2 linked regions of the Paracoccus pantotrophus genome follow. Each later gene encodes a partner of the first gene's protein in a complex. Links are inferred from orthologs where the notes say so. Each region holds a gene or a part of one and is shown in the gene's direction. Other genes may lie near its edges. The genes, in order: carB and carA.

Region 1 (4,184 bases):
GAAGGTGTTCATGGATGTCGGCAAATATGCCCCTGAACAGATCCGCTGGATGGTGGTGATCCACCTGGTCTTCGTGGTCTCGGGCGTGCTGCTGGCGGCGATGGACTGGATCGCGAGCCATGGCAAGACGCTGAAGAAGGCCAAGGCGTCCCAGGCCTGAACCCTTGGGCCGGCTGCGCGGCCGCATGGGTATTGGGGGAACGAAGAAGGGCAGGGCGGCGCAGGATCGGCGCTGCCCCTTGCCATGGCCGCGGATTTTTGGCCGGGCGGGCGGCGCGGACCCTTGCGACTTCGCCCGCCATGGCTATAACCCCGGACGATTTATCAGCCGCTAGCCCTGGGGACCGCCATGCCGAAAAGAACCGATATCAAATCCATCCTGATCATCGGTGCCGGTCCCATCGTCATCGGCCAGGCCTGCGAATTCGACTATTCCGGCGCCCAGGCCTGCAAGGCGCTGCGTGAAGAGGGCTACCGGGTCATCCTGGTGAACTCGAACCCCGCCACGATCATGACCGATCCCGAGATGGCGGATGCGACCTATATCGAGCCGATCACCCCCGAGGTGGTCGAGAAGATCATCGCCAAGGAGCGGCCGGACGCGCTCTTGCCGACCATGGGCGGGCAGACCGGGCTGAACACCGCACTGGCGCTGGCCGACATGGGCGTGCTGAACCGCTACGGCGTCGAGCTGATCGGCGCGCAGCGCGCCGCCATCGAGATGGCCGAGGACCGCAAGCTGTTCCGCGAGGCCATGGACCGCATCGGCCTGGAGAACCCGCGCGCCACCATCGTCGCCGCGCCCAAGCATCCGAACGGCCGCTATGACATCGCGGCCGGGGTTTCGATGGCCATGGAGGCGCTGGAGGAGATCGGCCTGCCCGCCATCATCCGCCCCGCCTTCACCCTGGGCGGCACCGGCGGCGGCGTCGCCTATAACCGCGACGATTACGAGCGCATCGTGCGCTCGGGGCTGGAGGCCTCGCCGGTGGCGCAGGTGCTGGTGGACGAGAGCCTGCTGGGCTGGAAGGAATACGAGATGGAGGTCGTGCGCGACCGCGCCGACAATGCCATCATCGTCTGTTCCATCGAGAACGTCGATCCGATGGGCGTGCATACCGGCGATTCGATCACCGTCGCCCCGGCGCTGACCCTGACCGACCGCGAATACCAGCGCATGCGCAACGGTTCCATCGCCGTGTTGCGCGAGATCGGGGTCGAGACCGGCGGCTCGAACGTGCAATGGGCGATCAATCCCAAGGACGGCCGCATGGTGGTGATCGAGATGAACCCGCGCGTGTCGCGGTCCTCGGCGCTGGCCTCGAAGGCCACCGGCTTCCCCATCGCCAAGATCGCCGCCAAGCTGGCGGTGGGCTATACGCTGGACGAGCTGGACAACGACATCACCAAGGTCACGCCGGCGAGCTTCGAGCCCTCGATCGACTATGTCGTGACCAAGATCCCGCGCTTCGCCTTCGAGAAGTTTCCCGGCTCCAAGCCCGAGCTGACCACGGCGATGAAATCGGTGGGCGAGGTCATGGCCGTCGGTCGCAGCTTCCACGAATCGCTGCAAAAGGCGCTGACCTCGATGGAGAACGGGCTGACCGGGCTCGACGAGATCGAGATCCCCGGCGCGCCCGACAAGGCGGCCATCGTCAAGGCGATCAGCCAGCAGACCCCCGACCGGCTGCGCCTGATCGCCCAGGCCATGCGCCACGGGCTTTCCGACGACGAGATCCAGCACGCGACCAGTTTCGACCCCTGGTTCCTGGCCCGGCTGCGCGAGATCGTCGATGCCGAGGCCGGGGTCCGTGCCGAGGGCCTGCCCGAGGATGCCGAGGGCCTGCGGCGGCTGAAGATGATGGGCTTTACGGATGCCCGGCTGGCGAAGCTTTCCGGCAAGGCCGAGGCCGAGGTGCGCCAGGCCCGCCGCGCCCATGACCTGCACCCGGTCTTCAAGCGCATCGACACCTGCGCGGCCGAGTTCGAGGCCCAGACCCCCTATATGTATTCGACCTACGAAGCCCCGGCGATGGGCGACGTGGAAAACGAGGCCCGGCCCAGCGACCGCAAGAAGGTGGTGATCCTGGGCGGTGGCCCGAACCGCATCGGCCAGGGCATCGAGTTCGACTATTGCTGCTGCCATGCCTGTTTCGCGCTGACCAAGGCCGGCTACGAGACGATCATGGTCAACTGCAACCCCGAGACGGTCTCGACCGATTACGACACCTCGGACCGGCTGTATTTCGAGCCGCTGACGCTGGAGCATGTGCTGGAAATCCTGGCGGTCGAGCAGGAGAACGGCACGCTGCACGGCGTCATCGTCCAGTTCGGCGGCCAGACGCCGCTGAAGCTGGCCAATGCGCTGGAGGAGGAGGGCATCCCGATCCTCGGCACCACGCCCGACGCCATCGACCTGGCCGAGGACCGCGAGCGCTTCCAGAAGCTGCTCAACGACCTGGGGCTGAAGCAGCCGATCAACGGCATCGCCCATTCCGACGCCGAGGCCATCGAGATCGCGCAGCGCATCGGCTTCCCGCTGGTCATCCGCCCGTCCTATGTGCTTGGCGGCCGCGCGATGGAGATCGTGCGCGACATGGACCAGCTCAACCGCTATATCCGCGAGGCGGTGCAGGTTTCCGGCGACAGCCCGGTGCTTCTGGACAGCTATCTCTCGGGCGCCATCGAGGTCGATGTCGATGCGCTGTCCGACGGCAAGACCGTGCATGTCGCCGGCATCATGGAGCATATCGAGGAAGCGGGCGTGCATTCCGGCGACTCGGCCTGCTCGCTGCCGCCGCATACGCTGGATGCCGAGACCATCGCCGAGCTGAAGGTCCAGACCGAGGCGATGGCCCGCGCGCTGAACGTCGTCGGGCTGATGAACGTGCAATTCGCGCTGAAGGACGGCGCGATCTATGTGCTGGAAGTGAACCCGCGCGCCTCGCGCACCGTGCCCTTCGTCGCCAAGGCCACCGACAGCGCGATTGCGTCCATCGCCGCGCGGTTGATGGCGGGCGAGCCGATGTCGAACTTCCCCGCCCGCGCGGCCTATCCCGAGGGCGTCGGCCCCGACGATCCGCTGCCCTTTGCCGATCCGCTGACGCTGGCCGATCCGAACACGCCCTGGTTCTCGGTCAAGGAGGCGGTGCTGCCCTTTGCCCGTTTCCCCGGCGTCGATACGCTGCTTGGCCCGGAAATGCGTTCGACCGGCGAGGTCATGGGCTGGGACCGCAGCTTCCCGCGCGCCTTCCTCAAGGCGCAGATGGGGGCGGGGACGCAGCTGCCCGAGGCCGGGCTGGTCTTCGTCTCGGTCCGCGATGCCGACAAGACCGCCGAACTGGCCGAAGCGGCGCGCGAGCTGACCGCCATGGGCTTCAAGCTGGTCGCGACCCGCGGCACGGCCGAGTTCCTGCGCGGTGCGGGGGTCGAGACCGAATTGGTGAACAAGGTCTATGAGGGCCGCCCGAACATCGTGGACCGGCTGAAGAACGGCGAGATCGCCATGGTGCTGAACACCACCGAGGGCGCCCAGGCCATCGCCGATTCGCGCGAGATCCGCGCGGTCGCGCTGAACGACAAGATCCCCTATTACACGACCGCCGCCGGCAGCATCGCCGCGGTCGCGGCGATCAAGTCGCGCGGCGAAGGCGAAGTCGGGGTGAGGTCGCTTCAGGCCTAGCGCCGGGATGGGGTTGTTCGGGGGCCTCATGCTGCCCCCGGTTCCCTAACACGACCGCTGCCCGGCCTTTCCGGGCAGGAGTGCCGGTGGCCACTCGGCCAGCTTGCCGAGCGGGATCATGCGCGGCTCCGCAGCACAGATGCGGGATCGCGCGTTCGTCCAGGCCGGATCGGCAGGGGTGGCAAACCTTCGGCCTGGGCATCCATTGCCTGATACGGTCGCCGCGGCCGCCCGCGCGGACGATCCGCAACCTGGCGGTTTGACAGGCCGCTGAAAAATCGCCCGAGTATCGCGACCTGGCTTTGGAAGCCGGGAAACGCGCCTCCAAATGGCCCGGAAAACCCGAATTTCCGGCCGAGTTGGGCCAGATTGGGGACCAATTCCCTCACCGAACGGGCGCAAGATCCTTTGTCGGCAACCTGTTGGAGGGGCCGTATGGACCTGCCGTCGCGGGAACGCGCAGCAGGGCCCTGGGATTTGGGATCGCAGTTTTGGCAGGGCC
Region 2 (3,177 bases), on another replicon or contig:
TCGCGTCTTTGGCGGCGAGTCGGGGCCACTGTAAACAAAAACCCGCGCGCCGCGCGAGCTTTTGCCCATCAGAAGAATAATTGTATCAGCCTTGAGCCGCGAAAGCTATGCGCGGCGGAGCTGCGGCGATGCTCGGACCCGGTGAGGCCCGAGAATCAGCTCACTTCATCAGCCGGTCCTTGACCATCGGCCCGACGGCGCCGAAATCCATCTGGCCGGCATGGCGGGCGCGCAGCTCGGCCATGACCCGGCCCATGTCGCGGATCGACTCGGCCCCCAGCTCGGCGATGGCCTTGTCGATGGCGGCGCGGGTTTCCTCGGCGTCCAGCTGGCGCGGCAGGTAGGACTGGATCACCTTGATCTCCTCCAGCTCGCGCTCGGCCAGTTCCAGCCGGCCGCCCTCCTCATAGGCCTTGGCCGATTCCTGGCGCTGCTTGACCATCTTGGACAGGATGGCGGTCAGGTCGGCCTCGGCCAGCCCGGCCTCGTCGCCGCCTTCGCCGCGGGCGGCGATCTCGCGGTCCTTGATCGCGGCCGAGATCAGCCGCAGCGTCGAGAGCCGCGCCGAGTCCTTGGCTTTCATCGCCTCTTTCGTATCGGCCAGAATGCGTTCGCGCAGTCCCATGTGATCCTCGCTGAATGTATTCCGCCGGGTGGTGCCCGGCTTCGCCCCCGCCGTCAAGCCGTGCGCTCAACCCCGCCCCGGCCGCAAAGTTCCGCATGCCGCCCGTTCCCGCCTTGACGCGCCTGCGCCCTTTACCTAGGTTCCCGCCGATTTACCCGGAGAGTGACGATGCCCCAGAAACCGACCGCATGTCTTGCGCTTGCCGACGGCACCGTGTTCCACGGCCAGGGCTTCGGCGCGGTCGGGGAAGTGGTGGCCGAACTGGTCTTCAATACCGCGATGACCGGCTATCAGGAGATCATGACCGATCCCTCCTATGCCAGCCAGGTCGTGACCTTCACCTTCCCCCATATCGGCAATACCGGCGTGACCGAACAGGACGACGAGGCGCCCGAGCCCGTTGCCTCGGGCATCGTGGTGAAATGGGATCCGACCGAGCCCTCGAACTGGCGCGCCAGCGCCGACCTGATCGACTGGATGACCCGGCGCGGCCGCATCGGTATCGGCGGCGTCGATACCCGCCGCCTGACCCGCGCGATCCGCCAGCAGGGCTCGCCCCATGTCGTGCTGGCCCATGACCCCGAGGGCAATTTCGACATCGCCGCCATGGTCGCCAAGGCGCGCGGCTGGAAGGGCATCGTCGGCCTGGACCTCGCCAAGGAGGTCAGCTGCCGGCAAAGCTATCGCTGGAGCGAGGGGCTGTGGTCCTGGCCCGGCAGCTTCGGCCAGTCCGAGGAAAAGAAGCCCTTCCGCGTCGTTGCCGTCGATTACGGTGCGAAACGCAATATCCTGCGCTCGCTGGCGCAAAGCGGCGCCGAGGTGACGGTGCTGCCCGCCACCGCCACCGCCGAGGAGGTGCTGGCGCATGACCCCGAGGGCGTGTTCCTGTCCAACGGTCCGGGCGACCCGGCCGCAACCGGCGAATATGCCGTGCCGATGATCCGGGAACTGCTGGACCGCGACCTGCCGATCTTTGGTATCTGCCTGGGCCACCAGATGCTGGCGCTGGCGCTTGGCGCCCATACCGTGAAGATGAACCACGGCCATCACGGCGCGAACCACCCGGTCAAGGACGTGGAAACCGGCAAGGTCGAGATCACCTCGATGAACCACGGCTTCGCCGTCGATGCCCAGACCCTGCCCGCAGGCGTGATCGAGACCCATGTCAGCCTGTTCGACGGCTCGAACTGCGGGCTGCGCGTGGCCGATAAGCCGGTCTTCTCGGTGCAATACCATCCCGAGGCCAGCCCCGGTCCCCAAGACAGCGCCTATCTGTTCGAGCGTTTCACCGAGGCGATGCGCAGCCGGCGCGGCTGATCGAAACGCCGGCTAAGGACGGGCCAGACCGCGGTTAACCGGTTCTTAACCCTCTGCATGCCAGAGAGGGGGTCGGAACGACCCAGACCGGGAATCGCCTATGGCCCGCACCGCCCTCATCTGGCCCCTTGCCGGCGCCCCGGCCGAGGACGCCGCGCCCGCCACGACCGGCACGGTAATCGCGACCCGCGACCTGCGCCCGCTGGGCCAGATACTGATCGAGGACGGCGCGGTCGAGCCGCGCGACCTGCTCAAGGCCCTGGTCATGCGCCAGCGCCAATCCGCGCGGCTGGGCGGGATCCTCCTGGCGAACGGCTGGGTGCGGGAAGAGGCGCTGCTGCGCGCCCTGTCCCGGCAATGGCGCGCCAGCGTGCTGGACCTCAAGGCGCTGCCGCCCGATCCGCGGCTGGTCGACGCGATGGGCGCCCAGCTTTGCCTGGCCGAGGGCGCGGTGCCCTGGCGCCGGGTCGGCGGTGTCACCTTCATCGCCACCGCCCGGCCCGAAGGCTTCGAAGCATTGCAGGACCGCCTGCCCAGGGGCTTCGGCGCGGTGCGCATGCTGCTGTGTTCGGAAAACGACGCGCGCGAGGCGATCCTGGCCCTGCGCCGCACCGCGCTGATCCGCCAGGCCGAAACCCGCGTGCCCGCCCAGGAAAGTTGCCGCACCCGCAACGAGCGCCGCCTGGGCCGCATCGCCCTGGGCCTGATGGCGGCGGCGGCGCTGGGGCTGGTGCTGGCGCCTGCTGCGGTGATCGCGCTGCTGACGGCCTGGGCGGTGCTGACGCTGGTCGCCTCGGCCACGCTGAAGCTGTTCTCCTTTGCCGCCATCCTGCGCCGGCACCGGCAGGACCGCCTGCAAAAGCCGGCGCGCGGCGCCCGGCCGCAGCCCGAGATGACGGCGCCGCTGCCGGTGATCTCGGTCATGGTGCCGCTGTTCGCCGAGGCCGATATCGCCGAAAAGCTGATCGGCCGGCTGTCGCGGCTGGACTACCCGCGCGAGTTGATGGACATCCTGATCGTGGTCGAGGAGACCGACCGCGTCACCTGCGAGGCGCTGCGTGGCGTCCGGCTGCCGCGCTGGCTGCGCGTGGTCGAGGTGCCCGACGGGCCGGTGCGCACCAAGCCGCGGGCGCTGAACTATGCGCTGAACTTCTGCCGCGGCTCGATCATCGGCGTCTGGGACGCCGAGGACCGCCCCGAGCCCGGCCAGTTGCACAAGGTCGCGCGCGGCTTTC

The links.
Region 2: the proteins of carB (region 1) and carA are in contact, whole or in part, in a solved structure (PDB 1KEE), measured with the Escherichia coli proteins. The link is inferred for Paracoccus pantotrophus from one-to-one orthologs.

Annotation. Positions count from the first base shown.
Region 1 is NZ_CP044423.1:1,179,195-1,183,378, reverse strand. The notes cover bases 9-3,882. They hold carB (carbamoyl-phosphate synthase large subunit), read left to right. Parts: upstream 9-349; coding sequence 350-3,682; downstream 3,683-3,882. Other genes in these bases: ESD82_RS05690 (TIGR00645 family protein), read left to right, coding at 9-160. Also shown: more of ESD82_RS05690, read left to right, coding at 1-8. UniProt on the Escherichia coli protein: Large subunit of the glutamine-dependent carbamoyl phosphate synthetase (CPSase).
Region 2 is NZ_CP044426.1:573,669-576,845, reverse strand. What follows is about bases 1-2,867. They hold carA (glutamine-hydrolyzing carbamoyl-phosphate synthase small subunit), read left to right. Parts: upstream 1-793; coding sequence 794-1,942; downstream 1,943-2,867. Other genes in these bases: ESD82_RS13255 (glycosyltransferase), read left to right, coding at 2,043-2,867; ESD82_RS13265 (GatB/YqeY domain-containing protein), read right to left, coding at 161-625. Outside these bases: more of ESD82_RS13255, read left to right, coding at 2,868-3,177. UniProt on the Escherichia coli protein: Small subunit of the glutamine-dependent carbamoyl phosphate synthetase (CPSase).